3 regions of the Pseudomonas donghuensis genome follow, and region 3 is predicted to be linked to each of the others. Evidence: predicted binding sites of a transcription regulator. Region 3 holds the regulator's gene; each other region holds the start of a gene.

Region 1 (9,850 bases), 550 kb from region 3:
GTCCAGCGGGTTCTCGGTGGTCTGCAGGCTGCCGGTGCTGAAGTTCTTCTGGGTGCCGACGATGCGCACACCGGTACCGACTTGCAGGCCCGACGGCAGTTCGCTGTCCTGGGTCGACTGGGCACCCGGCTGACGCTTGATCTGGTAGAGCAGGTCCTGGAACTCGGCACGATCACGCTTGAAGCCGGTGGTCGAAACGTTGGCCAGGTTGTTGGAAATGGTGGTCAGGTTGGTGTCCTGGGCGGACAAACCGGTTTTACTGACCCAAAGAGCCGGAAGCATGCTGTTCTCCTCGCGCGCCTGTTTTACGGCGCTACGTCTGTGTAATTAGCCGATTTGCAAAACCCGAGCCATGGCTTCGTCGCCTTCCTTGGCCGTGGTCATCATCTTGACGTGCAATTCGAATTGACGGGACAGCGCCAGCACCGAGGTCATTTCCTCGACCGCATTGACGTTGCTTGACTCCAGGAAACCGGAGACCACCTGGACGTTGGCATCGGCAGCGGCAGGCTGGCCGTTCTTGGTATGGATCATGCCGTCCAGGCCCTTGGTCATGTTCTTCAGGTCCGGGTTGACCAGCTTGATGCGGTCGACCTCGGCCATCACCCGCGGGCCTTCGCCCATGGCGCGAATACTGATGGTGCCGTCCTGGCCGACCTCGACCTTCTGCTCTGGCGGCACGGCAATCGGACCGCCGTTGCCCATCACCGGCATGCCGTTGCCGGCCCGCAGCACGCCCAGACCGTCAATGTTCAGGCTGGCGGTGCGCACATAGGCTTCACTGCCATCAGGGGCCTGCACGGCGATAAAACCGTCACCGCCGATGGCGATATCCAGGTCGCGACCGGTCTCCTGCATCGAGCCCGGGCTAAAATCGGTGGCCGGGCGCTCGGTCATGGCATAGGCCCGCGCCGGAAAGCTGTCACCAAACACCGGCATCGAACGCGCCTGCTCCAGGTCGCGCTGAAAACCGCTGGTGGAAATGTTCGCCAGGTTGTTGGCATGGGCCTTTTGCGCCAGCGCGTTCTGGCTGGCGCCGGTCATGGCCACGTATAGCATCTTGTCCACAGTCATCCTCCGCTGCGCTGGCGAACACTTGCCGTCCGCCGCTGCTCTGCAGTGCCTGTAGCAAGTTTCAAACCAACTTTTACAAACAACGGAAAACGCCCGGCAGACAAGGGCTTGAGCGGCGCACGAAGAGAACCGCGAGAGAAGCGCCGTCGAAAATACGGCGCCGGTTTGCCGCTAGCGGCAAGTTTCAGTAGTCACGGCAACCGGCATTGTTGAACGGCCCGGCAAACAGCTTCCAGCCCGGCCCCGGGGAAAACTGCGCGCACACCAGGCGACCGTCGGCCTGGCTTTCCCAGCGATACCATGGCGCCATATCGGCCCAGGCCTGAGCGCCCAGCACTCCCGCGAGCAGCAAGGCAACACTTAAACGTCGCAGCATGATCCTTACCCTTGAAACGACAGACCCCTTCCGAGAAAGGGGTCTGTCCATACTCAACTCACGCCACCCGAATCAGGTCATCTGAATGATGGTCTGCATGATGGTGCTCTGGGTGGAGATGGTTTTAGCGTTGGCCTGGTAGTTGCTCTGCGCCTTGATCAGCTCGACCAGCTCGTTGGTCAGGTTGACGTTCGAGGCCTCCAGCGCGTTGGACTTGATCGCACCCAGGGTGCCAGTGGTCGGCGCATCGATACCCGGAATGCCCGAGGCGAAGGTTTCTTTCCAGCGCGTACCGCCCATCTGCTCCAGGCCCTGCTCGTTGGCGAAGCTGGCGATGGCCACCTGGCCAATGGCGCGAGACTGCTGGTTGCTGAAGCTGGCGAACATTACACCGGTGGAGTCGATGCTCAGGCTGGAGAGAATGCCGGTGGCATAGCCGTCCTGGGACTGGGACATCCGCGCCGTCTCGGTGTTGTAGGAGGTGGTGCTGTTCATCGACAGACGCATGCCATCCGGGTTGCCGCTCGAACCGTTAGGACCCCACGTATTGGTAGTCTTGTTATACACCGCCGGAATCCAGCCCTTCATGGTGAAGGTGTTGTTGGCCACACTGAACTCGTACTGACCTGGCGGCGTGGTCGGCACACCGGCGGCACTGGTGGACATGGCCTTGATGCTGCCATCGGAGTTGAAGCTCATGGTGCCGGTCAGTGGCGTGGCGCTGGCCGGATCGTAGGGGTTGCGACCGTCGACCAGGGTGTACATGGTCCACTCGTTGGTGTCGGTCTTGCGGTAGTACTGCTCCATGACGTGCTCGTTACCCTGACTGTCGTAGACCTTGGTCGGGAACGACTTGGTGTAGGTGCTTTCGTCAGTCGGGTTGAACGGCGCGTTGGGGATAGTGGCAGCCGGGTTGCTCGGATCAGGCTTGGTCAACGGAATCGGCGATGCCGACGAGTTCAGGTTGATACCCTGGTCGATCAGCGTGGTCGACTTCGGCGCCAGCGCCGAGGTGTCGATCTTCAGATCGGTCAGCACGCCCTTGGCAATCTTGCCGGTGGAGTCAGCGGCGTAACCCTGCAGGCGGATACCGTCTGCGGTGACAACGTAGTTGTCCTTGTTGGTCTGGAACGCACCGGCACGGGTGTAGCTCAGCGAGCCATTGTCGCTGAGGACGAAAAAGCCCTGCCCCTGAATACCCATGTCCAGCACGTTGCCGGTGTTGTTGACATCACCCTGGCCAAACTGCTGCGACACCGCCGCCAGGGTCACGCCGTTACCGACGGTCTTGCTGCCGACGCCGAGCTTGCTCGCCGAATAGGCGTCAGCGAACTCGGCACGGGACGATTTGAAGCCGGTGGTGGCAACGTTGGCGATGTTGTTGCCGGTCACGTCCAGTTGCTTGTTGGCTGCATAGAGACCGCTAAGGCCGATATTGAAAGACATCTTTCCACTCCTTGTGCCGCGTTAGCCGGCTCTATATACCGATGGTTTGGACTTTGGACAGGGCAACGCTGCCCAGGCCGGCGAGGTTGAGCATCAGCTCGCCACCCGTCTGACTGATAGTGACGCTGCTGACCGTGGCCGGCAGCAAGGTGTACATCTCCACCTGCTTGCCCTCGACCTTGGTCTTGGCGGCAAAGCTGTAGGTGCCCGGGTCGACTTTCTGGCCCGCGTCGTTGGTACCGTCCCAGATGAACTCGGCGTTGCCCGCCTTGGTTTCGCCCATCTGCAGGGTCTTGACCACCTTGCCATCCTTGTCGGTGATGGTGATGGTCGCGGCACTGATGCTCTGTGGCACCACCACGGAGCCGGTGAAGCTCTTGGTGGTGTCGACCACCGCCTTGTCGCTCTGGGTGATGACCGAGCGGCCGACCAGCGACGAGGCCTGCAGGGCCTGGGACGACTTGTAGTTGCCGGTGATCGCATTGACCGACTCGTTCAGGCTGGTAATGCCTTCCAGGCTACTGAACTGCGCCAGCTGGGCGACGAATTCACTGTTGTCCTGCGGGTCGAGCGGGTTCTGGTGCTGCATCTGGGTAACCAGCAGCTGCAGGAACGCATCCTTGCCCAGGGTTTGCTTGTTGCCGGCCTTGGCGGCGACGGTGCTGCCCAGGGAACTGGTCTCAGTGGTCTTCTTGCCGGAAGACTTGATGACGTCGTTCAGGCTGAGCGTGCTGTCTTTGACGGTAGTAGCCATTGGCTTAGTCCTTTATCACTGACCCAGGGTCAGGACCTTCTGCATCATGGTTTTAGCCGTGTTCATCAGCTCGGCATTGGTCTGGAACGAGCGGCTGGCGGAGATCATGTCAGCCATTTCTTCCACCACGTTGACGTTCGGGTAGTAGACATAGCCGTCCTTGTTCGCCGCCGGATGATTCGGCTCGTAGCGCGCCTCGAGGTTGCTCTGGTCTTCGACCACGCCAAGCACCTGCACGCCCTGCCCTGCAGCGTCCTGGTCCTGGAACAGCGATTGGCTGACACCGGCCTGGGCCTGCTGGAAGGTGGTGGCGAATACCGGATGACGGGCGCGGTAGGTCTGGTCGATGCTCGACGAGACGGTCTCGGCGTTGGCGATGTTCGAAGCGACGGTGTTCAGACGCGTGGTCTGGGCGCTCATGCCGCTACCGGCAATGTTGAAGACACTGGCGAGGGACATGACTTACTCTCCGCGCAGGGCCGATACCAGCCCTTTGAATTTACTGTTGAGCAGCGTGAAGCTGGCCTGGAAGCCCACGGCGTTTTCCGCGTAGCTCGATTGCTCGAGCTGGGCATCGACGGTGTTCTGGTCGATCGACGGTTGCATCGGCGTACGGTACTGCAGGGACTCGTCACCCATGCTCAGGCCTTCGGCCTCGATGTGCCGGGCGTTGGTACGATCCAGCGAGAAATGGCCCTTGCTGGTCTGCTCGGCCTGGGCCGCCAGGACCGAAGCGAAGTCCATGTCGCGCGCCTTGTAGTTCGGCGTGTCGGCGTTGGCGATGTTGTTGGCCAGCACCTCGGCGCGCTGGGCGCGAAAGCCCAATGCCTTTTCGTGGATGCCGAGCGCTTTGTCGAAGCTGATGCTCATGTCGGGGAAACCTTCGAAGGTTTTTCGTTGACTGAGCTAGAGCAAGAGCCATGCCAAAAAACAAAACCCCGTAAATACGGGGCTTTGAGGCGTTTGCCGCTGGCGGCAATGCCAGAAAAGTGGCAAAAGAGCGGCAAGCGGCAAGCTTCAAGCGGCAAGAACAAGCCAGGCGGTGCACGATCTGCTCTTTCTTGCCGCTTGAAGCTTGTGGCTTGCCGCTAAGGCCTATTTGGCCTGATAAATGATCCCCGGGCTGCACTGGACCATCTGGTAATGATCCGGCAAGCCATTGAGCGCCTCGGAAGCGCCAAGGAACAGGTAGCCACCCGGCTTGAGCGTGCCGTGAATGCGCAGGAGGATGTCCTTCTTGACCTGGGCCGAGAAGTAGATCAGCACGTTGCGGCAGAACACGATGTCGAATTTGCCCAGGCTCGCGTAGCTGTCGAGCAGGTTGAACGAGCGAAATTCGACACGACTGCGGATCGGCGCCTTGATCGCCCAGCGCCCCGGCCCCTTGACGTCGAAGTAGCGCTGCAGGCGCTCCTGGGACAGACCGCGGGCAATCGCCAGGCTGTCGTACTCGCCGGTCTTGCAGTTGGTCAGCATCGAGCCGGACAGGTCGGTGGCAACGATCTGCGCCCCCATCTTCAACTGGCCGATATTGCTGCGCTCGAACTCGTCGATGGCCATGGAGATGGAATACGGCTCCTGCCCCGACGAGCAGGCCGCCGACCAGATGCGCAGGCGCTGACCGGGGTTGGCCTTGATCTGCTCGGGCAATACCTTGTTCTTGAGCACTTCAAACGGATAGGTGTCGCGAAACCAGAGGGTTTCGTTGGTGGTCATGGCATCGACCACCTGCTCGCGCAAGCCACTGCGCGGCTGGCTCTGGATCCGTTGCACCAGTTCGCTCAGGGACTTGATGCCCTGCTGCTCCATCAGCTTGTTGAGACGGCTGGAGACCAGGTATTGCTTATTTTCGCCCAGCAGGATGCCACAGGCTTTTTCCAGGAAGACCCGGAACTGTTCGAAATCCAAATTACCCGTAGACAATGATGCCGCCTCTTAAATCGTATGTACCGCCAGGGGCGATCGCCCCTGGCCGTTAGTGCGTGGCCTTGATCCGATCAACAACGCGCTGGGCGAGGTCGTCCGGCCGGAATTTGGCCAGGAAGTCATCGGCACCGACCTTCTTGACCATCGCCTGGTTGAACACCCCGGACAGCGAAGTATGCAGGATGATGTGCAACTTTTGCATGCGCGGGTCGCTGCGAATCTCGGCGGTCAGGGTGTAGCCGTCCATCTCCGGCATCTCGATATCGGAGATCATCATCAGGAACTCTTCTTCCGGACGCTTGCCCTCGTCGACCAGCTTGCGCAGGTAGTCGAGCGCCTGGCGGCCATCGTTGAGCGCCACCACCTCGACGCCGACGGTCTGCAGGCAACGGCTGACCTGCTTGCGCGCCACCGACGAGTCATCGACCGTCAGCACCCGCAGCATCACCGCCTTGTCCTGCACCTCGGCATCGACCACACCGGCGGAAATCGCCTCGGAGGTCGGCGCCACTTCGGCGAGGATTTTCTCCACGTCGATGATTTCGACCATCTTGTTGTCGACCCGGGTCACTGCCGTCAGGTAGTGATCGCGCCCGGTGCCCTTGGGTGGCGGATGGATCTCCTCCCAGTTCATGTTGACGATGCGCTCCACCGAATGCACCAGAAACCCCTGGGTCTTGGTGTTGTACTCGGTGATGATGACGAAGCTCTTGCTTGTTTCTTCACTCAGACCGGGCATCCCGGTCGCCATCGCCAGATCGAGGATCGGGATGGTTGCCCCACGAATATTCGCGACCCCGCGCACTACCGGGCTGGACTTGGGCATCACCGTCAGGTTCGGGCATTGCAACACTTCCCGCACCTTGAACACGTTGATGCCGTAGAGCTGCTCGCCATTGAGGCGAAACAACAGCAGCTCCAGGCGGTTCTGCCCTACCAGTTGCGTGCGCTGGTTCACCGAATCCATTACACCAGCCATGCCAGACTCCTTCACCAAACGCTTCGAGCTTCGTACCCAGTCGGCACGCGCTTTGCTTTTTTTAATCGTATGAACACGAAAACGACATTTTTCCGACGCCTGACCCGCCACCTGCCCGGCTTCCTTGCTGCGCTGTGCCTGCTGGCCCCTGGCGTTCGAACTCTGGCTGACGCTTTCACCTTGCCTGAACAGCTTATCGGTGTCACCCAGGGGTTTCTTGAATTCACCGTAGAAGACTATCTGGCCACCAGCCAGACCGAGGGCCGCTACGAGATCCAGGTCAACAACCTCGACCCGCGCCTGCGCATGCCGCTGTGCGACCAGCAACTGGGCGCCTCGCTGGAGAGCCCGGCGCAGCCATTGGGCCGTGTCACCGTGCGGGTTCGCTGCGACGGCAGCTCACCGTGGACGGTGTTCGTGCCCGCCCAGGTACGCCTGTTTCGCAATGTCGTGACCGTGGTCCGCCCGCTCAAGCGCGACAGCATTGTCGGTGAACAGGACGTAGCCCTGCGCGAGCGCGATGTAGGCATGCTCAACCAGGGTTTTCTCGGCAACCTCGACCAGGCAGTCGGGCTCAAGGTTATCCGACCAACGGTCATGGACCAGGTACTCCCCCCCCAGCACCTGGAGCAGGCCGAGGTGGTGCGCAAGGGTGATCAGGTGGTGATTACCGCGCGCAGCGGCAGCCTGGCCGTGCGCATGCCCGGCGAAGCCCTGAGCAAGGGCGGCCTGAGCGAACAGATCCGGGTGCGCAACCTCAACTCCAAACGGGTGGTCAAGGCCAGGGTGACCGGCCCGGGCCAGGTGGAAGTGGCCATGTAAGTACTTGAATCAGGAACAACACTGGCGATCAGGAACTGCTTTTCCTAAACTGTGTCCCATTGGGTGCCCAGAACTGGCCGCGCAGGCCGCCGTGCATTTGCGCCTAAAGTTTCTTTCGGGTTGGCCGAAAACAAGGCAAGCGTCCAAATACCCAGAGGTTTTCTGATCATGGTCATCGACTTCAGTCGTTTGAATAACTCCCCGTCGGTTGCCGGCGGCGTGCGCACTGGCAGCAGCCAGGAAAGTACTGCCAGCACGGCTTCGGCCAAGGCCGGCAGCGCCGTTGAGCACAGCGCCAGCGGGGAAACCGTACACCTGAGCCACGAGGCCCAGCAGTTGCAAAAGGTCAGCGACAAGCTGCGCGACCAGCCGATTGTCAACAGCGCCCGGGTGGCCGAGTTGAAACAGGCTATCGCCGACGGCAGCTACCAGGTCGACAGCAACCGCGTCGCCAGCAAACTGCTTAATTTCGAAGCCCAGCGCTAGCCCCTGGCGCGCTGACTTCAGGACGCTTGAACCAAAGAGCCAGCCATGCACGACACCACTCTGCTGCAACTGATCGAGAGCGATATTGCTCCAGCGCAAGATCTGCTCGAGTTACTGCAAACCGAAGCCGCTGCCCTGCACGGTCGCGACATGCCGCTGCTGGAAAACATCCTGGCGCGCAAACAGTCGCTGGTGATCCAGCTCGATCAGCAAGGCCGCCGACGCAGCGAGCTGCTGGCCAGCCTGGGTCTTTCCCAGGACCGCGAGGGTGTTGCCCAACTGGCCAGCCAGTCGCCTCTGGGTGAACTGCTGCTGCAACAACTGGACGCACTGGGCAAATTGCTGGGCGACTGCCAGGCAGTCAATGAGCGCAACGGCCGCGCCATCCTGCTCCAGCAGAGCACCACGGCCAACCAGATCAAAATCCTCATGGGCGGCGAAACACCGTCGCTTTACGACAGCCGTGGGTCAACCTCTCCCCTTGCCAAGCCACAGGCACTCAGCCAGGCTTGATTCCCTGTATCAAGGCACGGAACATACTGGCAAAATGCCGTAACTTGCGTGTGACGTTTTTGCCTGGAGATTGATTAACCGTGTTCAATGAAGCAGAAGCTCCGCAGCCTCCGAAGGTGCTGACTACCCCTTTGGAAATTGCCGCCAACTTGCGGTCGCTGCAAGAGAGCCATGACCCGCTGATCATCACCTTCCACGAACGCAGCCAGCGTTTTCAAAGCTATGTGGTCGAAGTCGACCGCGAAGGCAATCGCCTGGCCCTTGATGAAATGATCCCCCGTGACGGCGAACGCTACCTGCAGAATGGCGAACCGTTTCGCGTCGAAGGCTTTCATGATGGTGTGCGCATCGCCTGGGAGTGCAACACCCCACTGAGCATTGTCGAGGCCGACGGCCATCGCAGCTACCGCGGCACCCTGCCCAGCGAAGTGGCCTATCACCAGCGCCGCAATGCCTTTCGCGCGGCACTCAAGCTTACCCAGCTAGTGGATGTTGTCCTCGACGGCGACAAGCTCAAGGGCAATGGTGCCCTGCGCGGCAAACTGCTGGACATTTCCGCCACCGGCTGCAAGTTGCGCTTCGAAGGCAATGTCGAAGAGCGCCTGCAACTGGGCCAGGTCTACGAAAAGTTCGCCACCGGTGTGCCGCTGGGCTTGTCTCAGGTTGAGGTGGAACTGCGCCACTTGCACTTCGAAGAGCGTATCAACGCCACCTTCGCTGGCGTACGCTTTCACAACCTCAACGGGCAGATGCAGCGCAAGATTGAAACCTTTGTCTATCAGTTGCAGCGTGAAGCGCGGCGCTTCGATAAAGACGACTACTGAGTCGACCCCTATCGCGGGTCAAGCCTGCTCCCCCGTGTGGGAGCGGGCTTGACCCGCGATGGCATCACACCTGCATCGGCTTGACCTCTTCAGCCACAACCTCAGCTTCAGCCCCCTCCTCCGCCTCGGTATCCTCTGCTGCCACCGGCGTCTGCATCTGATCCTGCACCACCTGCTCGTCAACCCGTGGGTCCAGCGCTGCCGACAATGGCGAACCGGCCGCCGGCATGGCCACGTGATGCAGCGGCGCGTCGTCGACCTGGTGCAGGCCGGTAACCGCTTTCGGACGGATGCGCCAGACCAGCACCAGGGCGAAGAAGACGAAGAAGGCATAGAGCATCTGGTTGCCCAGCACCTTCATCAGCACCCCGGCCACCAGCGGCCCGATACTCGCGCCTACGCCATAGGTCACCAGCAGCATTGCCGTCAGCGAAACCCGTCGCTCGCTCTCGACGTGGTCGTTGGAGAACGCCACCGCCAGCGGGTACAGGCAGAACTGCAGCAATGACACGGCAAAGCCGACTACGAACAGCACCTCCAGCGGCACGCTGGGCATGATCGCCAGCGGCAAGGCGACAATCGCCAGGCCCACCGCAACACTGCGAATCAGCACGGCGCGGTCGTAGCGATCGGACAACCAGCCCAGCGGC
Region 2 (9,850 bases), 2.8 Mb from region 3:
GCTGGCGCGAAGGACGCGGCGACAACTGGGACGGTATGACCGGCACTGCGGGTATCCATAGACTCAACGAACTTCACGCCGTTGGCTGAACGAGGAACTGAATCCGATTACCATGCACGCCCCATCCGGGCGGCGGGCTAAGGCCCAGGGGCCCCTTGAGGGGGCCCTTTTTTATGCCTGCGGTTTCAGCGCGGCATGGCAGCGATGGCGTCCACCGCCTCGCGGATCAGGGCCGGGCCCTTGTAGATGAACCCCGAGTAGATCTGTACCAGGCTGGCACCGGCGGCAATCTTCTGCGCCGCATGCTTGCCTTCGGTAATCCCGCCTGCGGCGATGATCGGCAACTTGCCGCCCAGCTCGCCGGCCAGCACCTTGACGATATGCGTGCTCTTTTCCAGCACCGGCGCACCCGACAGGCCACCGGCCTCGTCGCCATGCAGCAGGCCCTCGACGCCTTCACGGCCGAGGGTGGTGTTGGTGGCGATCACCGCGTCCATGCCCGATTCGACCAGGGCCGAGGCGACCAGCGCGGTTTCTTCATCGCTCATGTCCGGGGCGATCTTGATTGCCAGTGGCACCTGCTTGCCGCGCTCGCTCACCAGTTGCGAACGGCGCTCGGCCAGGGCGTCGAGCAGTTGCTTGAGCGAATCGCCGAACTGCAGGCTGCGCAGGCCCGGGGTGTTGGGCGAGCTGACGTTGACGGTGATGTAGCTGGCCTGGTCATAGACCTTGTCGAGGCAAATCAGGTAGTCGTCGACCGCGCGCTCGACCGGAGTGTCGAAGTTCTTGCCGATGTTGATACCGAGAATGCCACGGTATTTGGCCGCACGTACCCGGTTGAGCAGGTTGTCGACACCCAGGTTGTTGAAACCCATGCGGTTGATGATCGCTTGCGCTTCCGGCAGGCGGAACAGGCGCGGCTTGGGGTTGCCCGGTTGCGGACGCGGGGTGACGGTGCCGATCTCGACAAAACCGAAACCCAGTTGGGCAAAGCCGTCGATGGCCGCGCCGTTCTTGTCCAGGCCTGCTGCCAGGCCGACCGGGTTGGCAAAGTTCAGGCCCATGACGGTGACCGGCAAAGAGGCCGGCGCCTTGGTCAGCAGCCCGTTGAGGCCCAGGCGGCCACCGGCGCCGATCAGGTCCAGGGACAGGTCATGGGAAGTCTCCGGGGAGAGCTTGAACAGCAACTGGCGGGCCAGGGTATACATGGGCGGGCTTAGCTCGACGTGAGTGAGGGGGCGATTATAGCGGTGGCGTCGTCCGGGGGACAGGGCCGCCTTGGCATATGCGTTGCTAGATCCCTCTTACAACGCCTGCCACGCGAGCGGTACGGCCTGACCTTCGACACAGGCGCAATGACGTGACCAACCCTATTCCCGTAACTTCCCTGGCCTGGGTCATCGGCAGCGATGCCCCGGAAAAGCCCAGCCTGAATCTCGGTTTCATGGCCCTGAGCGATTGCGCCTCGGTGGTGGTGGCTGCCACCCAGGGCTTCGCCCAGGCCTACGGCCTGAGCCTGAACCTGCAGCGCCAAAGCTCCTGGGCCGGCCTGCGTGACAAGCTGGCCAGTGGCGAGCTGGATGCCGCTCACAGCCTCTATGGCCTGATCTATGCGCTGCAACTGGGCATCGGCGGTAGCGCGGCCACCGACATGGCGGTGCTGATGGGGCTGAACCAGAACGGCCAGGGCATCAACCTGTGCGCGGCACTGCAACGCCAAGGTGTGACCAGTCCCGAGGCACTGGAGCATTTCGTGCACCAAAGCAGGACAAAACTGACCTTTGCCCAGACCTTTCCCACCGGCACCCATGCCATGTGGCTGTATTACTGGCTGGCCAGCCAGGGCATCCATCCGTTGCATGACGTCAATAGCGTAGTGGTGCCGCCTGCACAGATGCTCGCGCACCTGCAAGCCGGACGCATCGATGGCTTTTGCGTCGGTGAACCCTGGTCGGCGGGCGCCATCGAGCAGGGCCAGGGTTTTACCCTGGCTACCAGCCAGTCGATCTGGCCGGACCATCCGGAAAAGGTCCTGAGTTGCACCCGGGCCTTTGTCGAACAGTACCCGAACACCGCCCGGGCCCTGGTGATGGCGGTGCTGGCCGCCAGTCGTTTCATCGAGCAGAACAACGAAAATCGGCGCAGTACCGCGCAGTTGCTCAGCGGCAAGGCGTACCTGGATGCACCGCTGTCGAGTATCGAGCCACGCCTGCTCGGCCAGTACCAGGACGGCCTGGGCAACCAGTGGCATGACCCCCACGCCTTGCGCCTGCACGATGAAGGCCGGGCCAACGTGCCATACCTGTCCGATGGCATGTGGTTCATGACCCAGTTCCGCCGCTGGGGCTTGCTGCGCGAAGATCCCGACTACCTCGCCGTGGCCCGCCAGGTCCAGCAACTGGCGCTGTACCGCGATGCCGCCACAGCGATCGGCGTGCCCTGCGCAGGCCCCGACATGCGCAGCAGCCCGCTGATCGATGGCAGCCATTGGGATGGCAGCGACCCGTATGGCTACGCCCGCAGCTTTCGCCTGCATGCACTGGCGGAACCGCCAGCCACCCTCGCCCGCCGCTGAAAGGAGACGCCACCATGCTGCGAATCCTGTTGATCGACGACACTGCGAAAAAAGTCGGTCGCCTCAAGGCCGCCCTGGTCCAGGCCGGGTTCGAGGTGATCGAAGAGTCGGGCCTGACCATCGACCTGCCGGCGCGCGTCGAAACGGTGCATCCGGACGTGGTGCTGATCGATACCGAGTCACCGGGCCGGGATGTCATGGAGCAAGTGGTGCTGGTCAGCCGCGACCGGCCGCGGCCGATCGTCATGTTCACTGACGAGCACGACCCCGGCGTGATGCGCCAGGCCATCCAGGCCGGGGTCAGCGCCTACATCGTCGAAGGCATCCAGGCCACGCGGCTGCAGCCGATCCTTGACGTGGCCATGGCCCGCTTTGAAAGCGACCAGGCGCTCAAGGCCCAGCTGCAGGCCCGCGACCAGCAACTGGCGGAGCGCAAGCGGATCGAACTGGCCAAGGGTCTGTTGATGAAAATGAAGGACTGCAACGAAGAACAGGCCTACACCCTGATGCGCCGCCAGGCCATGAGCAAGCAACAAAAGCTGATCCAGGTGGCCGAGCAGATCATTGCCATGAGCGACCTGCTCGGCTGAGGCATTCTGGCCCGGCTCTTGCTATCAGCAAAGGACAGGTAGCCAACGGCGGTTGCCCCCTTCACGACAAAGACGTCGCACCCCCACTCGCGCAAGCGGGTCGGGTGGCGACGTCTTTTTCGTTTCCGTCCCTGTTCAACGAGGTGTTCGATGAATACGAGTTTCTGGAAGTCCGGGCATGTCCCTACCCTGTTCGCCGCCTTTTTGTACTTCGACCTGAGCTTCATGGTCTGGTACCTGCTCGGCCCGCTGGCGGTGCAGATCGCCGCTGATTTGCAACTGACCACCCAGCAACGCGGCCTGATGGTCGCCACGCCAATCCTTGCCGGGGCGATCCTGCGCTTTGTCATGGGCCTGCTGGTGGACCGGCTGTCGCCCAAGACCGCCGGGCTGATCGGCCAGGTGATTGTCATCGTCGCACTGTTCTGCGCCTGGCGCCTGGGCATCCATAGTTATGAACAAGCCCTGTTGCTCGGGGTGTTCCTCGGCGTTGCCGGGGCCTCGTTTGCCGTATCGCTGCCGCTGGCCTCGCAGTGGTACCCGGCCCAGCACCAGGGCAAGGCCATGGGCATCGCTGGCGCCGGCAACTCCGGCACCGTGTTCGCCGCGCTGCTGGCCCCGGCCCTGGCCGCAGGCTTTGGCTGGAACAACGTCTTCGGTTTTGCCGTGATCCCGCTGCTGCTGACCCTGGTGCTGTTCAGCCTGCTGGCGCGCAACGCCCCCGAGCGGCCCAAACCCAAAGCCCTGGCCGACTACCTCAAGGCCCTGGGTGACCGTGACAGCTGGTGGTTCATGTTCTTTTACAGCGTTACCTTCGGCGGCTTCATTGGCCTGGCCAGTGCCCTGCCCGGCTACTTCAACGACCAGTACGGCCTGAGCCCGGTGACCGCCGGCTACTACACTGCCGCCTGCGTATTCGCCGGCAGCCTGATGCGCCCGTTGGGTGGCGCCCTGGCTGATCGCTTCGGCGGTATCCGCACCTTGCTGGCGATGTACAGCGTCGCCGCCATCTGCATTGCCGCCGTCGGCTTCAACCTGCCCAGCGCGGTGGCCGCCCTGGCCCTGTTCGTCAGCGCCATGCTCGGCCTGGGTGCCGGCAACGGCGCGGTGTTCCAGCTGGTGCCGCAACGTTTTCGCCAGGAAATCGGCGTGATGACCGGGCTGATCGGCATGGCCGGCGGCATCGGCGGCTTCCTGCTCGCCGCGGGCCTGGGGATGATCAAGCAGCACACTGGCGACTATCAGTCGGGCCTGTGGCTGTTCGCCAGCCTCGGCATCCTTGCCTGGTTCGGTCTGCACGGCGTCAAGCAGCGCTGGCGCACCACCTGGGGCTCGGCGGCGGTGACCGCGGCGCGGGTCTGAGGGTTACGCCATGAGCCTGCAACTGAGCTTCGCCCAGGCTAGCGCCAGCGGCCCCCGGGAGGAAAACCAGGACGCCCTGCGCCTGGTGACCCCCAACCCGGAACTGGCCGCCAGCAAAGGCTACCTGTTCGCCCTCGCCGACGGTGTCAGCCAGTGCGCCGATGGCGGCCTGGCGGCGCGGGCCAGCCTGCAGGCGCTGGCCCTGGACTACTACGCCACCCCCGCCACCTGGGGCGTGGCCCAGGCCCTGGACCGCCTGCTGCTGGCGCAAAACCGCTGGCTGCGCGCCAACGGAGGCGGCCAGCCGTTGCTGACCACCCTCAGCGCCCTGGTGCTGCGCGGGCGGCGTTTTACCCTGGCGCATGTCGGCGACTGCCGGATCTACCGCTGGGCTGCCGGGCAGCTGCAACGCATCAGCGAAGATCACGTCTGGGACCAACCGGGCATGCAGCACGTGCTCAAGCGCGCCCTGGGCCTGGACCAGCACCTGCAGGTCGATTACCTGGAAGGCGAGCTGCAGGCTGGCGAATGCTTCGTGCTGCTCAGCGACGGTGTCTGGGCCAGCCTCAGCGAAGCGCAGATCAGGGCCGTGCTGCGCGAACAGATCGACCTGCAGGATGCCGCCCAGACCCTGGTCAGCTCGGCCCATCACAGTGGCAGCCAGGACAACGCCAGCGCGCTGCTGGTGCGGGTCGAGCGACTGGGCGCCAGCAACCTTGGCGACTCCCTGGCGCAACTGCAGCAATGGCCGCTGCCGCTTGCCCTGCGCTGCGGGCAGACGATCGACGGCTGGAGCGTCGAGCAACCGCTGGGCCACAGCCGCCAGTCCTTGCTGTACCGCGTGCGCGACCACCAGCAACAGGCGTGGCTGCTGAAAACCCTGCCTGCAGAGCGCAAGGATGAACCCGGCGCATTGCAAAGCCTGCTGCTGGAAGAATGGTTCCTGCGCCGGGTGGCCGGGCGTTACTTCCCCGAAGTGCACCTGGCCAGCCAGCGCCAGCACCTGTACTACCTGATGCGCGAATACCCCGGCCAGACCCTGGCGCAACTGTTCGCCGCCAGCGGCCCGCTACCGCTGGCGCAGTGGCAGTCACTGGCCCAGCAACTGCTGCAGGCCGTAGGCACGCTGCATCGGCGCAATATCCTCCACCGCGACATCAAGCCCGAAAACCTGCACCTGGGTGATGACGGCCAACTGCGCGTGCTGGATTTCGGCCTGGCCTTCTGCCCGGGGCTCTCCGAAGACCGCGCCCATGAGCTGCCGGGCACGCCATCGTTCATTGCCCCGGAAGCCTTTGAAGGCGAGCCGCCCAGCCCCCGGCAAGACCTGTACAGCGTGGGCGTAACGCTGTTCTACCTGCTCACCGGGCACTACCCCTATGGCGAAATCGAAGCCTTCCAGCACCCCCGTTTCACCCAGGCGGTCAGCGCCGCACGCTATCGCCCGGACCTGCCCGAGTGGCTTGAGCACAACCTCGCCCAGGCACTGCTCAGCGATCCACAGCAACGCTTTGAAACCGCCGAGCAATGGCTGTTGCTGCTCGAACAGGGCGAGCGTCAGCAACTGAGTGTGCGCCCGCGGCCATTGCTTGAACGCGAGCCCCTGAAGGTCTGGCGCAGCCTGGCACTGCTGTCTTTGCTCCTTAATCTGATCCTGCTGATCTGCCTGTTCAAAGGCTGATGGCCAATACTGCCGATGAGGAAATCACCATGAATGCAAAAGTCTGGCTGGTAGGCGCGGGCCCGGGCGACCCGGAGCTGTTGACCCTGAAAGCGGTGCGCGCGCTGGGGCAAGCCGCTGTCGTGATGATCGATGACCTGGTCAATCCGGCCATTCTGCAACACTGCCCCGACGCCCGGGTCATTGCCGTGGGCAAACGCGGCGGCTGCCGTTCCACGCCACAAGCCTTCATCCAGCGCCTGATGCTGCGCCATGCCCGTCAGGGGCGTTGCGTAGTGCGCCTCAAGGGCGGCGATCCTTGCATTTTCGGCCGTGGCGGCGAAGAAGCCTGCTGGCTACAAGCACGCGGCATAGAAGTCGAAGTGGTCAATGGCATTACCGCCGGCCTCGCCGGTGCCACCCAGTGCGGCATTCCCCTGACCCTGCGCGGGATCAGCCGTGGCGTCACCCTGGTCACCGCTCATACCCAGGATGACAGCCCATTGAACTGGCAGGCGCTGGCGGCGTCAGCGACAACCCTGGTGATCTACATGGGCGTAGCGCGCCTGGCCGATATCCAGCAGCAACTGCTCGCCGCCGGCATGCCGGGCAGCACGCCGGTGGCGATGATCGAAAACGCCTCGCTACCTGGGCAGCGCGCCTGTCGCAGTCCGCTGTACCAGCTCCTGCAACGCGCCGCCGAATTCGAGCTCAAGAGCCCGGCGGTGCTGGTGATCGGCGAGGTGGTCAATGCCGCTGGCGCACTAGAGCTGCAGCCGCAAGCGCTCGACGGTGTGGCGCTCGATCTCGTCTTCGCTCAACCAGGTACGCCGCTTGCGCTGCTCGCGCAGTAGCGGCACCTGGTCGTCATAGTGCTTGCCAGGGCTGCCATCGGCGGCGATAAATCCGGATTGCCCGGGTGCCGCCAGTTCGAAGCCGCTGACCTTGCCCTCGCTGAGCACGACCATGTTGTTTTCAGTACCCAGGTTCATGCTTGGCGCCAGGGCCTGCTCTTCGCGTTGCAACGCTTGCGGGACGCCCAGGAAGTTCTTGTGGGCAAAGCGCAAGGTCGAGACCCCCTGGCGCCAGGCCGACACCTGCGGGCCTTGTTCGCGCTTGAGCTGGGCAACGCTCAGGCGCAATGCCTGGAGCATCAGCTCATCGACGTTGTGGCCTTTGAACAGATCGAAGGGCAAGGACTCGCCTTGCTCTTTTGCCGTCAATGCCCGGTACAGCACCTTGGTGCCCACCGAAATATTGTGACTGCCCGGCGAGCTGGCGCCGGGGGCGCTGTAACCGGTGTCGGTAAACCAGCCGGCCTGCGCGGGCGGTAACTGATCGGCCAGGGTCAAGTCAAGCATCTGCCCGAGCCAACGCCGAAAAATCGCCGTGGCGGGCTGGTCGTAGAAACCGTCGCGATTGCGGTCCAGGTCCTGATAGTCCCAGGCCGCCAACGCCTGGTGGACGGCAGCGAGCTCTGCTGGCAAGCGTTCGCTCAGCGCCAGCAGGCGCGGCATGAAATAGCGCGCATTGGGGTCCTCGAACGCGGCCTCCATCATCAGGCTCCAGGCTTGCTCCGGGGTGAAACGGGCTTGCTGGCGCAACCGCTCGTCGAGCACTGCGTATCGATCGGCAGCACCCCAGGCATACCACCATTGGTCCGGCCCGGGGAAGCCCTCTGCCGGCTGGTTGTTCCAATTGGCAATGTAGCCACTGGCCGGATTGAACACCTGCGGATTGGAAGCGAACGGCAGGAAACCCTGCCATTCATAGTCACCATTGCCGGGCATCGGCAAGCGACTGTCATGCCCTTGCAGACGCACCGGATAACGCCCGCCGAGGGCATAGCCAATGTTGCCTTGCTGGTCGGCGTAGTACCAATTGACGTTGATCGCCGAGCGCTCCACCTGGGCCAGCCACTGCGCGTGATTGCCGGCCTTGGCCACCTGGTTCCAGGCCATCAGGGTCGCCAGCTCCTGGCCTTCCCAGCCGCGGCGGCGAGCATAGGCCACGCCCTGTTCGGGCAGATGCTCGAACACCGCACCCTGGGCACTGCGATACACCGTGAGCTGTCGGGGCGCTTCACCTTTGACCGCAATCGTTTCGACCCGCCGCTCAAAATCCCGATAGCGGCCCTGGAACCAGTACTGGTTCGGGTTCTGCGGGTTGAGCTGGAGCCGATAGACATCAACGTTATCACCCGCGCCCCAGGTGCTACCCCAGGATATCTCGCGGTTGTGACCGAACTGGATCAGCGGATAGCCAAACGGGCTGTTGCCAACCGCATCGTAGCCAGCCCCATGCAGACCGATTGAATAAGTGTAAGCGGGTTGAAAAAAGCCGAATTGCGGACCGTTGACCAGGATTGCCCGGGCATCGGCGCTCTTTTTTGCCCCCAGGACGATGATATTGCTGAAACCGCGCCCGCTACTGGGGTCTATCGGGTGAACGGCACGCATCGGCAACGGTGGCTCCACTGCCGTGCCTGCTGTCCGTGGCACCACCGCCGCACTTCGCCGTGCCGGGTCCCACTCGCCGCGGGCGATAGTGGTCGGCGCCTGTGGGTCGTCATTGGCCAGCAGCACTTCGAACAATGACTGTCCGCCCTTGAGCCCATGCTTTTCGATCAGCCCGGCCAGCAGGTTCTGGTTGTCCAGTTCAGTGTTGTAATCACCAAAACGGTTGATCATCGAGCCGACGTAAACCATCGCCACATCAAACGCCGTCCAGGGCCTGGGTTGGAATTGGTAATGCGAAAACTGCTTGGGCAACACGCTGTCGGGGCGCTGTTCAATCTCGCCAAGATGGCGGTTGATACCCTCTGCGTAGCCCTGGAGTATCTGCAGCTCCTGAGGGGCCAGCGCAGCCAGCTGTCGGGCAATGGCCTGTGGCGAATATTGCCGGCGAATACCCTCATCGAAGGCCAGGTAGTCGCGCCCTAGCACCTCGGCCACCCGCCCCTGGGTGGTGCGCCGAGACATCTCCAGTTGAAACAGGCGGTCTTGGGCGATGGCGTAACCGTAGCCGTAGAACAGCCGGTAAGGACTGTCGGCGTAGACATGCGGCGTACCCCATTCATCACGCTTGATCAGGATGTCACCTTCAGGCTGTTGCCCGGCAATCTGGCAGCCCGCCATTGCCATGAGCACACCCAGCAATCCCCCAAGACGCAGTAGATGACACATTCAACCCCCAGATAAGATACAAATTATTTGCCTTCACGGAAATAACCGTATCACTTAAGGCTAGCCTTCCCGCCAAAGGAAGTTTGTCCAAGCGTTACAGACTCGCCTCGCAAAGGCTGGACTACACTGAACCAACTCCGCAGGGAAGTAAGACAGACAGTAAGTACTCGGAGCTTACTTTCTTCGGAGAAACCGCCATGAGCGTTACTGTCATCTGGAACTGGGCCCGTTCGGCCCAAATGCCCAACAGCGAAACCATTGCCAATCTGGTAGAGCGATCACGCTACTACCGCCATCCCGACTCGGTGCACATCGCCTACCCCACCACGGTTGACGCCCCCCTGGGCGAGCTTCCCGTCGGCCGCCATCGCATCGCCATCGTCGGCGCCGGTGTGGCGGGTATTACTGCCTTGTACGAGCTGTCACGCACGCTCACAGGGGGTGCGCAGATCGAAGTCGACCTGTACGACAACGATCC
Region 3 (9,850 bases):
GCACGCCAACCGAATACAGCTGCCGGACCAGCAGCTGGAAGCCGCCGCCGGTGCCGCTGCGCCCTACCAGCGAATGCAGCAGGAACAAAAAGGAGCGGCCGAGTACGGCCAGCACGTCGATGGCCGAACGGCCAAAACGACGAATACGTTCGAGCATGGATTTTTTGCGCATCAACGCTTCCCCAGAAGATCGGCGCGGTAATCCGGCGCAGGAAAGTGAAAGGGCACCGGACCATCCGGATCGCCTTTCATGAATTGACGAATGCGCGGGTTATCGGAGCCCATCAGTTCCTCTGGCGTGCCCTGCCCCAGGACCTGACCATCACCCACCACGTAGATGTAGTCGGCAATGCTGGCGGTTTCGGCCAGATCATGGGAAACCACGATACTGGTGATGCCCAGGGCGTCGTTGAGCAGGCGGATCAGCCGTACCAGCACCCCCATGGCAATCGGATCCTGGCCGACGAACGGCTCGTCGTACATGAGGATCTGCGGGTCCAGAGCGATGGCCCTGGCCAGGGCGACGCGACGCTTCATGCCACCGGACAACTCGTCGGGCATCAGCTCGATGGCGCCGCGCAGGCCAACGGCCTGGAGCTTCATCAGGACGATGTCGCGAATCATCTCGTCGGACAGCTGGGTATGTACCCGCAGCGGGAAGGCGACGTTCTCGAACACATCGAGATCGGTGAACAGCGCGCCGCTCTGGAACAGCACGCCCATTTGCTTGCGGGCATCGAACAGGTCACTGCGCGACAGGGTCGGCAGATTCTGCCCTGCCACCCAGACTTCGCCGCTGGCCGGACGCAACTGTGCGCCCATCAGCCTCAGCAGCGTGGTCTTGCCGCACCCGGAAGGCCCCATGATACCGGTAACCTTGCCGCGCGGAATGCGTATGTCGACATTATTGAAGATGCTGCGCGAACCGCGCTTGAAGGTTACGCCCTTCAATTCGACCGCGTAGGCGTTATCAACGCTCATCTAGACTCCTTGCGATGCAGCCTTCTCACTCAGACGCGCGCCCCCTTCGTGGAGGCACGCCCGCACCGAGCGGGCCGAACAGCAGCGAACTATAGCACCGCTGATAGGGCCGCCCCAAGGCCGCCACGGTGCTTGTTCAGGTATGGTTAAGCTAAGTGGACGACTGTATGACAATCACAAGGTGAGGCTTTTGCCCTTTACCGCTATAATCGCCGCCTTTTCATCAGGCAATCCGATTTTCGACATGAGCCAATCCAGCGACCTGATCCAATCCGCGCAGCGCACCATCCGTTTCGAACTCGAGGCGGTTGAGGGCCTGCTGGCCCACATCGACGCCGATTTCGTCAAGGCATGCGAGCTGATCCTGGCCAGCAAAGGCCGGGTAGTGGTGGTCGGCATGGGCAAGTCGGGGCACATCGGCAACAAGATCGCCGCCACCCTGGCCAGCACCGGTACGCCGGCGTTTTTCGTCCACCCGGCCGAAGCCAGTCATGGCGACATGGGCATGATCACCCGTGATGACGTGATCCTGGCCCTGTCCAACTCGGGCTCGACGGCCGAGATCGTCACCCTGTTGCCGCTGATCAAGCGCCTGGGCATCCAGTTGATCAGCCTCACCGGCAACCCCGACTCGCCGCTGGCCAAGGCCGCCGAGGTCAACCTCGACGCCCGTGTCGCCCAGGAAGCCTGCCCGCTCAACCTGGCACCGACCTCCTCGACCACCGCAGCACTGGTACTGGGCGATGCCCTGGCCATCGCGCTGCTCGAGGCCCGCGGCTTTACCGCTGAAGACTTCGCGTTCTCGCACCCCGGCGGCGCCCTCGGCCGACGCCTGCTGCTCAAAGTCGAGAACGTCATGCACGCTGGCGACGAGTTGCCGCAGGTTCAACGCGGTACCCTGCTCAAGGACGCGCTCCTCGAAATGTCTCGCAAAGGTTTGGGCATGACCGTGGTACTCGAAGCCGACGGACGGCTGGCCGGGATCTTCACCGACGGCGATCTGCGCCGTAGCCTCGATCGCAACATCGATGTGCACAAGACCCTCATCGAGGAAGTCATGACCGCCCACGGCAAGACCGCCCGCGCCGAGATGCTCGCCGCCGAGGCCCTGAAGATCATGGAAGACCACAAGATCAGCGCCCTGGTGGTGATCGACAAGGACGAGCGCCCGGTTGGCGCCCTGAACATGCACGACCTGTTGCGTGCGGGAGTGATGTAAATGACCCAGGACCTGCTCCAGCGCGGCAAAGCCATCAAACTGGCGGTTTTCGACGTAGACGGCGTACTCACCGATGGGCGCCTGTACTTTCTCGAAGACGGCAGCGAATTCAAGACCTTCAACACCCTCGACGGCCAGGGCATCAAGATGCTCATGAACTCGGGCGTGACCACCGCCATCATCAGCGGGCGCAAGACCCCGGTGGTCGAGCGCCGGGCAAAGAACCTCGGCATTCCTCACCTGTACCAGGGCCGCGAAGATAAATTGGTGGTATTGGACGAGCTTCTTGGCCAGCTCAACCTAAGCTATGAACAGGTTGCCTATCTGGGCGACGACCTGCCTGACCTGCCCGTGATCCGACGGGTCGGGCTGGGCATGGCGGTGGCCAACGCCGCCGCCTTCGTTCGCGAGCACGCTCATGGGGTGACCCTGGCGCGCGGCGGCGAAGGTGCCGCTCGCGAGTTCTGCGAACTGATCCTGCAAGCCCAGGGCAATCTTGAAGCGGCCAACAGCCATTACCTGTAGAGCGACACATGTTCAGTAAGAAAATCCGCAATATTGCGCTGTTCAGTGTGATTGCCGCCTTGCTGGTGGCGATCGGCTACTGGAACATCAGCCCTGAGAGCTTCCTCGACAACAAGCCTGTTGTCGGGCCCGACCAGAGCGCCATTGACTATTACGCCGTGAACGCCCGCAGCGTGCAGTTCCTGCCCGACGGCAAGATGCAGTACGAGATGACTGCCGACAAGGTCGAGCACCTCAAGGCCAGCGAAGTGACCTTGCTGACCACGCCGGACCTGCAGATGTACCGTGGCACCACTTACCCGTGGCACGTGCAAAGCGAGCGCGGCGAGGTCAACCCCGATGGCAGCGAAGTCGAACTGATCGACTCGGTACGGGTTGCCCGCACCGATGAAAAAAACCGCACCATGATCATTACCACCAGCCGCATGACGGTATTCCCGCAGAAGCAATATGCGCAAACCGAGCAAGCCGTTAGAATCGACGGCGCCGGTGGCGTAACTACGGGCAATGGAATGAAAGCGTATTTGAAAGACGGCAGGATGGACCTGCTGTCCAACGTAAGAGGACAGTATGAGGCTCGTTAAAACCCTCCCCTTTTTGCTCAGCCTGAGCGCAGCACTGGGAAGCGCGAGCGCCTGGGCCCTGCCGACCGACCGTGACCAGCCGATCCGTATCCAGGCTGACCATGCTCAACTGGATGACAAACAAGGCGTCGCCACCTACACCGGTGACGTGATCATCACCCAGGGCTCGATGATGATCAAAGGCAACACCGTGACCATCACCCGCACTGCCGGTGGCGACATCGACGTGGTGACCTCGGTGGGCAACCTGGCCTACTTCGAACAGCAGCAGAGCGCGGCCAAGCCAGACAAGATGCAAGGCTATGGCAAGACCATCCAGTACAATGCGCCGCAAAACCGCATCGTCCTGATCGACCGCGCCAAAGTGATCAACGAAGGCAACACCACCGAAGGCGAGAAGATCGTCTACGACACGGTGAAACAGATCGCTACCGCCGGTCGCGGTGGCAAAGTCACCGAGTCGCGCCCACGCATCGACATGGTGATCCAGCCGAAGAAGAAGGCCGAGTAAATGGCAACCCTCAAAGCCCAGCACCTGGCCAAGAGCTACAAGAGCCGGCAAGTGGTCCGCGACGTCAGCCTGTCGATCGACAGCGGCCAGATCGTCGGCCTGCTCGGCCCCAACGGCGCCGGCAAGACCACCTGCTTCTACATGATCGTCGGCCTGGTCCAGGCCGATCAGGGCCGCGTCCTGATCGACGACCACGATGTCAGCCATCAGCCCATGCACGGCCGCGCGCGCGCCGGCATCGGCTACCTGCCGCAGGAAGCCTCGATCTTTCGCAAGCTGTCGGTGGCCGACAACATCATGGCAATCCTTGAAACCCGCAAGGACCTCGACCGCGATGGCCGGCGCAAGGAACTGGAAAGCCTGCTGCAGGAATTCCACATCAGCCACATCCGCGACAACCTCGGCATGAGCCTCTCCGGTGGCGAGCGTCGCCGCGTCGAGATCGCCCGCGCCCTGGCCACTGCGCCGAAGTTCATTTTGCTCGACGAACCCTTTGCCGGTGTCGACCCGATCTCGGTCGGCGACATCAAGCAGATCATCCACCACCTGAAAGCCAAGGGCATTGGCGTTCTGATCACCGACCACAACGTCCGTGAAACCCTGGATATCTGTGAAACCGCTTACATCGTCAACGATGGCCAACTGATCGCCGAAGGCGATGCAGAGACCATCCTGGCCAACGATCTGGTCAAAGAGGTTTACCTCGGCCATGAGTTCCGCCTGTAGGCTCAAGGTGTAAGGCGCTGCCAGAGCGCTCTCGATCAAGCCAGTTCATGGCTTAATTGTTACGGCGCTCTAGGCAAACGCTGCAATTTCAGGCATATAATTTGCTTAAAGTTGGCGCTTCGGTGCCCTTGTAGTGGATGGCGCATGTGCGCCGGCAAATAAGGTGTTAAGCCCCTGCCATGAAACCATCGCTCGTCCTAAGAATGGGCCAGCAACTGACGATGACCCCGCAGTTGCAACAGGCCATACGTCTGCTCCAGCTTTCTACCCTGGACCTCCAGCAGGAAATCCAGGAAGCGCTGGAATCAAACCCGATGCTCGAACGCCAGGAAGACGGCGACGACTTCGACAACAGCGACCCGATGGCCGACAACGCCGAGAGCAAACCCGTCGCCGAAGTTCAGGAAACCAGCTTCCAGGAGACCGCCCCGACGGTGGACAACCTCGAAGAAGGCGAATGGAACGAGCGCATCCCCAACGAGCTACCGGTCGATACCGCCTGGGAAGACATCTACCAGACCAGCGCCAGCAGCCTGCCCAGCAACGACGATGACGAGTGGGACTTCACCACCCGCACCTCCGCTGGCGAAAGCCTGCAGAGCCACCTGCTCTGGCAGCTCAACCTGGCACCGATGTCCGACACCGACCGGCTGATCGCCGTGACCCTGATCGACTGCATCAACAACCAGGGCTACCTCGACGAAACCCTGGAAGAAATCTGCGACTCCTTCGACCCCGAGCTCGACATCGAGCTGGATGAAGTCGAAGCCGTGCTGCACCGTATTCAACAGTTCGAACCGGCCGGCATCGGCGCGCGCAACCTCAGCGAGTGCCTGTTGCTGCAATTGCGCCAACTGCCGCCAGGCACCCCGTGGATGGCCGAGGCCCAGCGCCTGGTCAGCGACTACATCGACCTGCTCGGTGGCCGCGACTACAGCCAGCTGATGCGCCGCATGAAGCTCAAGGAAGATGAACTGCGCCAGGTCATCGAACTGGTGCAGAGCCTCAACCCGCGCCCAGGTTCGCAGATCGAGTCCAGCGAAGCCGAATACGTGGTGCCGGACGTGATCGTGCGCAAGGACAACGAGCGCTGGCTGGTCGAGCTCAACCAGGAAGCGGTACCGCGCCTGCGGGTCAACCCGCAGTACGCCGGCTTCGTTCGCCGCGCCGACACCAGCGCCGACAACACCTTCATGCGCAACCAGTTGCAAGAGGCGCGCTGGTTCATCAAGAGCCTGCAAAGCCGTAACGAGACCCTGATGAAGGTCGCCACCCAGATCGTCGAGCACCAGCGTGGCTTCCTCGATCACGGCGATGAGGCGATGAAGCCGCTGGTGCTGCACGATATCGCTGAAGCGGTGGGCATGCACGAATCGACCATTTCCCGGGTCACCACGCAAAAATACATGCACACCCCTCGCGGTATTTACGAGCTGAAGTACTTTTTCTCCAGCCACGTCAGCACCTCCGAAGGCGGCGAGTGCTCGTCCACGGCGATCCGCGCGATCATCAAAAAACTGGTTGCAGCGGAAAATCAGAAAAAGCCATTGAGTGACAGCAAGATCGCTGGTTTACTGGAGGCACAAGGCATCCAGGTAGCACGTCGCACCGTCGCCAAGTACCGCGAGTCCCTCGGCATTGCACCGTCGAGCGAGCGCAAGCGATTGATGTAACGGCTCCTGAGGTGTGCCACCGCAGTTCAGTGGCAGGCGCAACACCTGCCTCTTATGCACCGGCAACAAAGGAGAAGCTGTATGCAAGTCAATATCAGTGGACAGCATGTAGAAGTTACTCAGCCCCTGCGTGAGTACGTCGAGCAGAAGTTGAAACGGCTGGAGGGGCATTTCGACAAGATTACCAATGTGACGGTAATCATGAAGGTCGAGAAGTTGCAGCAGAAGATTGAAGCAACGCTGTTCATTCCCGGCGGCGAAGTGGTTGCAAATGCCGAACACCAAGACATGTATGCAGCGATCGATGCCTTGACTGACAAGCTCGACCGCCAACTGAAAAAACACAAGGAAAAACAGCAAAGCCTGCTGCAAGGTGCAGCGGCCCGCTGATCCCCCTCATCCATGATCCGACTTGAAACCATCCTGACCCCCGGCCGTTCCCTTGTGAACGTGCCGGGCGGCAGTAAAAAGCGTGCGCTCGAACAGATCGCCAATCTGATCGGCAAACAAGTGCCCGAGCTGGACACCCAGGACGTGTACGAAGCCCTGATCGCCCGGGAAAAACTGGGCTCTACCGGCTTCGGCAACGGCATTGCCATTCCGCATTGCCGCCTCAAGGGCTGCGAATCGCCGGTCAGCGCACTGTTGCACCTTGACGCCCCTATCGATTTCGACGCCATCGATGGCGCCCCGGTCGACCTGCTGTTCGTACTGCTGGTCCCGGAAGCGGCTACCGATGCGCACCTGGAGCTGCTGCGCCAGATCGCCAGCATGCTCGATAGCAAGGACGTACGCGACAAACTGCGTGCGGCCACCAGTAACGAATCCTTGTACCAGGTCGTACTGGACGTACAGAACGGGCACTGAACATGCGCTTGATCATCGTTAGCGGCCGGTCCGGCTCCGGCAAGAGCACCGCCCTCGATGTACTTGAGGACAACGGTTACTACTGCATCGACAACCTGCCGGCGGGCTTGCTGCCGCAGCTGGCCGAAAACGCCCTGATCAATACCGAACTGATGCAGCCCAAGGTGGCGGTGTCGATCGACGCGCGCAACCTGCCAAGCCACCTCACGCGCTTCCCCGAACTGCTTGAGGAAGCCCGTAGCCGGCACATCCAGTGCGATGTCCTGTACCTGGACGCCGACGAAGAAACCCTGCTCAAGCGTTTCTCGGAAACCCGTCGCCGCCACCCGCTGACCAATGCCGAACGCTCGTTGGCCGAAGCCATCAAGGTCGAGAGCGATTTGCTCGGGCCGATCGCCGACCTCGCTGACTTGAAGATCGACACCACCAACCTGAACCTCTATCAGTTGCGTGATTCGATCAAGTTGCGCCTGCTGAACCAGCCGGAGCCAGGCACGGCCTTCCTGGTCGAGTCCTTCGGCTTCAAGCGCGGCATGCCGGTAGACGCCGACCTGGTGTTCGATGTGCGCTGCCTGCCCAACCCTTACTGGAAGCCGGAACTTCGCGACCATTCAGGGCTGGAGCAACCGGTGATCGACTACCTGGCAGCACAGCCGGATGTCGAGGACATGTTCCAGGACATCTCCAGCTACCTGCTCAAATGGTTGCCACGCTTTGCCGCCAGCAACCGCGCCTATGTCACCATTGCCATCGGCTGCACCGGCGGTCACCACCGCTCGGTGTACCTGACCGAGCGACTGGGACAGCTGCTGCAACAATCGTTGAAGAACGTCCAGGTTCGCCACCGCGACCTCTAGCCCACAGGATCCCCGCCTCGATGCCCGCTCGTGAAATCACCATCATCAACAAGCTGGGGCTGCACGCCCGGGCGGCGGCGAAATTCGTAGGTGTAGCCGGACGCTTTCCCTGCCAGGTCCGAGTGGGCCGTACACCCCAGAGCCTGGTCGACGGCAAGAGCATCATGGCCGTGATGATGCTCGCAGCTGGCAAGGGCACTCAGGTGCACCTGCACACCGAAGGCGAAGAAGACGACGCAGCACTGGCTGCACTGGTCGAGCTGATCAACAACTACTTCGACGAGGGCGAGTAACCCGCCCCCGTTTTCTCAAGACAGCGCCGTGTCCATCACCATCATCAGGCAGAAGCCGATGCACAGGCCAAGACTGGCCAGCCGGTGATGGCCATTGCTGCGCGATTCCGGAATGATTTCCTGGGTCACCACCAGCAACATCGCACCTGCCGCGCAGGCCAGCCCCAATGGCAGCAACAACTCCGCCACGCTAACCAGCCAGGCGCACACCACTGCCGCCAGCGGCTCGACCAGACCTGAAGCCGCACCGATCAGAAACGCCTTGAAACGGGCCATCCCCGCCCCTGCCAGCACCAGGGCGATGACCAGGCCTTCGGGCACATCCTGCAAGGCGATACCCATGGCCAGGCTGTCGGCATCAGGCATGCCGCCGCCGGCAGACACGCCAATGGCCATCCCTTCCGGAATGTTATGGGCAATGATGGCGATGACGAACACCCAGATCCGCGCGGCGATCACCGGCTGCTGGGCAGTACCGACCAGCGCCTCCGGTGAAGCGCCGGAGACCTTCAGGTCCACCAGGTACAGACAGAAGGCCCCGAACAGCAAGCCGAAGCTGATCAAGCCACCCGCGCCCCATTTACCCAGGCCAATGGCCTGGGCGGCATCCAGCCCGGGAATGATCAGCGAGAAAGCCGTGGCCGCCAGCATCACCCCGGCACCGAAGCCCAGCAGGGTATCGGCGAGCGCCACCGGCATGTTGCGGATCACCAGCACCGGCACGGCGCCCAGGGCAGTGCCCAGGGCGCACAGCGCACCGCCTTCAAGTGCCCGCAGCATGCGCGGCTCCAGATCAAGCCAGGCGATACCCTGAGCCACCAGCAGCGCGAAGCCGACCAGCAGCAACAGGGTACCGAGCGCCAGGCGAAACAGCCGCACTCCGGCAATGGACATCACATCCGAACGCATACCAGCGCGACTCACACAAGCGCGGCTGCGTAACGACGCTCTACCTCGGACCAGTCGATCACGTTGTAGAACGCGTTGATGTATTCCGGACGGCGGTTCTGGTACAGCAGGTAGTAAGCGTGCTCCCAGACGTCCAGGCCGAGGATCGGCGTATTGCCGTTCATCAGCGGGCTGTCCTGGTTACCACTGCTTTCGACCACCAGGGTCTTGGCCGGGGTCACGCTCAACCAGGCCCAGCCGCTGCCGAAACGGGTCAGCGCAGCCTTGGTAAAGGCCTCCTTGAAGGCGTCGAAGCCACCCAATTGCTCCTCGATGGCCTTGGCCACGGCGCCTTGTGGCAAGCCGCCGCCCTTGGGCGACATCACCGTCCAGAACAGCGAGTGGTTGGCGTGTCCGCCCCCCTGGTTGATCACGGCGTTCTGCAGTTTTTCCGGCAGCTGTTTAACGCTGGCGACCAGTTTTTCCACCGGCCACTCGGCATACTCGCTGCCTTCTACCGCCGCATTGAGGTTGTTGATGTAGGTCTGGTGGTGCTTGCTGTGGTGAATCTGCATGGTCTGGGTATCGATGTGCGGTTCCAGCGCATCGTAGGCGTAAGGCAATGCAGGCAAGGTATAAGGCATATCACTGGATTCCATATCGTAGGGCTGAAGGCGCGGTGCTTTCCTGGCCGGCATGCAGGGCCGGCTGCGGCTCGTGCCGGTA

What was found. The regulator sigma-54, encoded in region 3, starts transcription at its own class of promoters, with help from an activator protein. The targets are predictions, from matches to a motif close to ANTGGCATNNANNTTGCTNT.
Region 1: a site for sigma-54 is predicted at 4,559-4,578, ahead of flgB (flagellar basal body rod protein FlgB). Genes of this name have one in related genera too.
Region 2: a site for sigma-54 is predicted at 1,278-1,297, ahead of BV82_RS18725 (CmpA/NrtA family ABC transporter substrate-binding protein). Genes of this name have one in related genera too.

What each region holds. Positions count from the first base shown of each region.
Region 1 covers NZ_CP071706.1:1,756,239-1,766,088, reverse strand. The annotation lists gene flgG (flagellar basal-body rod protein FlgG) at 1-282, opposite strand, end outside; gene BV82_RS08100 (flagellar basal body rod protein FlgF) at 328-1,068, opposite strand; gene BV82_RS08095 (hypothetical protein) at 1,259-1,450, opposite strand; gene flgE (flagellar hook protein FlgE) at 1,523-2,896, opposite strand; gene flgD (flagellar hook assembly protein FlgD) at 2,928-3,650, opposite strand; gene flgC (flagellar basal body rod protein FlgC) at 3,666-4,109, opposite strand; gene flgB (flagellar basal body rod protein FlgB) at 4,113-4,520, opposite strand; gene cheR (protein-glutamate O-methyltransferase CheR) at 4,746-5,573, opposite strand; gene BV82_RS08065 (chemotaxis protein CheV) at 5,626-6,555, opposite strand; gene flgA (flagellar basal body P-ring formation chaperone FlgA) at 6,625-7,377, shown strand; gene flgM (flagellar biosynthesis anti-sigma factor FlgM) at 7,546-7,863, shown strand; gene BV82_RS08050 (flagella synthesis protein FlgN) at 7,909-8,376, shown strand; gene BV82_RS08045 (flagellar brake protein) at 8,457-9,200, shown strand; gene BV82_RS08040 (MFS transporter) at 9,265-9,850, opposite strand, start outside.
Region 2 covers NZ_CP071706.1:4,028,134-4,037,983, forward strand. The annotation lists gene rmf (ribosome modulation factor) at 1-89, shown strand, start outside; gene BV82_RS18720 (quinone-dependent dihydroorotate dehydrogenase) at 186-1,208, opposite strand; gene BV82_RS18725 (CmpA/NrtA family ABC transporter substrate-binding protein) at 1,361-2,575, shown strand; gene BV82_RS18730 (ANTAR domain-containing response regulator) at 2,590-3,165, shown strand; gene BV82_RS18735 (nitrate/nitrite transporter) at 3,316-4,527, shown strand; gene BV82_RS18740 (bifunctional protein-serine/threonine kinase/phosphatase) at 4,538-6,208, shown strand; gene cobA (uroporphyrinogen-III C-methyltransferase) at 6,238-7,041, shown strand; gene BV82_RS18750 (penicillin acylase family protein) at 6,952-9,372, opposite strand; gene BV82_RS18755 (flavin monoamine oxidase family protein) at 9,570-9,850, shown strand, end outside.
Region 3 covers NZ_CP071706.1:1,206,443-1,216,292, reverse strand. The annotation lists gene mlaE (lipid asymmetry maintenance ABC transporter permease subunit MlaE) at 1-172, opposite strand, end outside; gene BV82_RS05570 (ATP-binding cassette domain-containing protein) at 172-981, opposite strand; gene BV82_RS05565 (KpsF/GutQ family sugar-phosphate isomerase) at 1,226-2,200, shown strand; gene BV82_RS05560 (KdsC family phosphatase) at 2,201-2,725, shown strand; gene lptC (LPS export ABC transporter periplasmic protein LptC) at 2,734-3,309, shown strand; gene lptA (lipopolysaccharide transport periplasmic protein LptA) at 3,296-3,820, shown strand; gene lptB (LPS export ABC transporter ATP-binding protein) at 3,821-4,546, shown strand; gene BV82_RS05540 (RNA polymerase factor sigma-54) at 4,726-6,219, shown strand; gene hpf (ribosome hibernation-promoting factor, HPF/YfiA family) at 6,301-6,609, shown strand; gene ptsN (PTS IIA-like nitrogen regulatory protein PtsN) at 6,622-7,086, shown strand; gene rapZ (RNase adapter RapZ) at 7,089-7,943, shown strand; gene BV82_RS05520 (HPr family phosphocarrier protein) at 7,964-8,236, shown strand; gene BV82_RS05515 (ZIP family metal transporter) at 8,252-9,145, opposite strand; gene BV82_RS05510 (superoxide dismutase) at 9,157-9,768, opposite strand; gene BV82_RS05505 (hypothetical protein) at 9,770-9,850, opposite strand, start outside.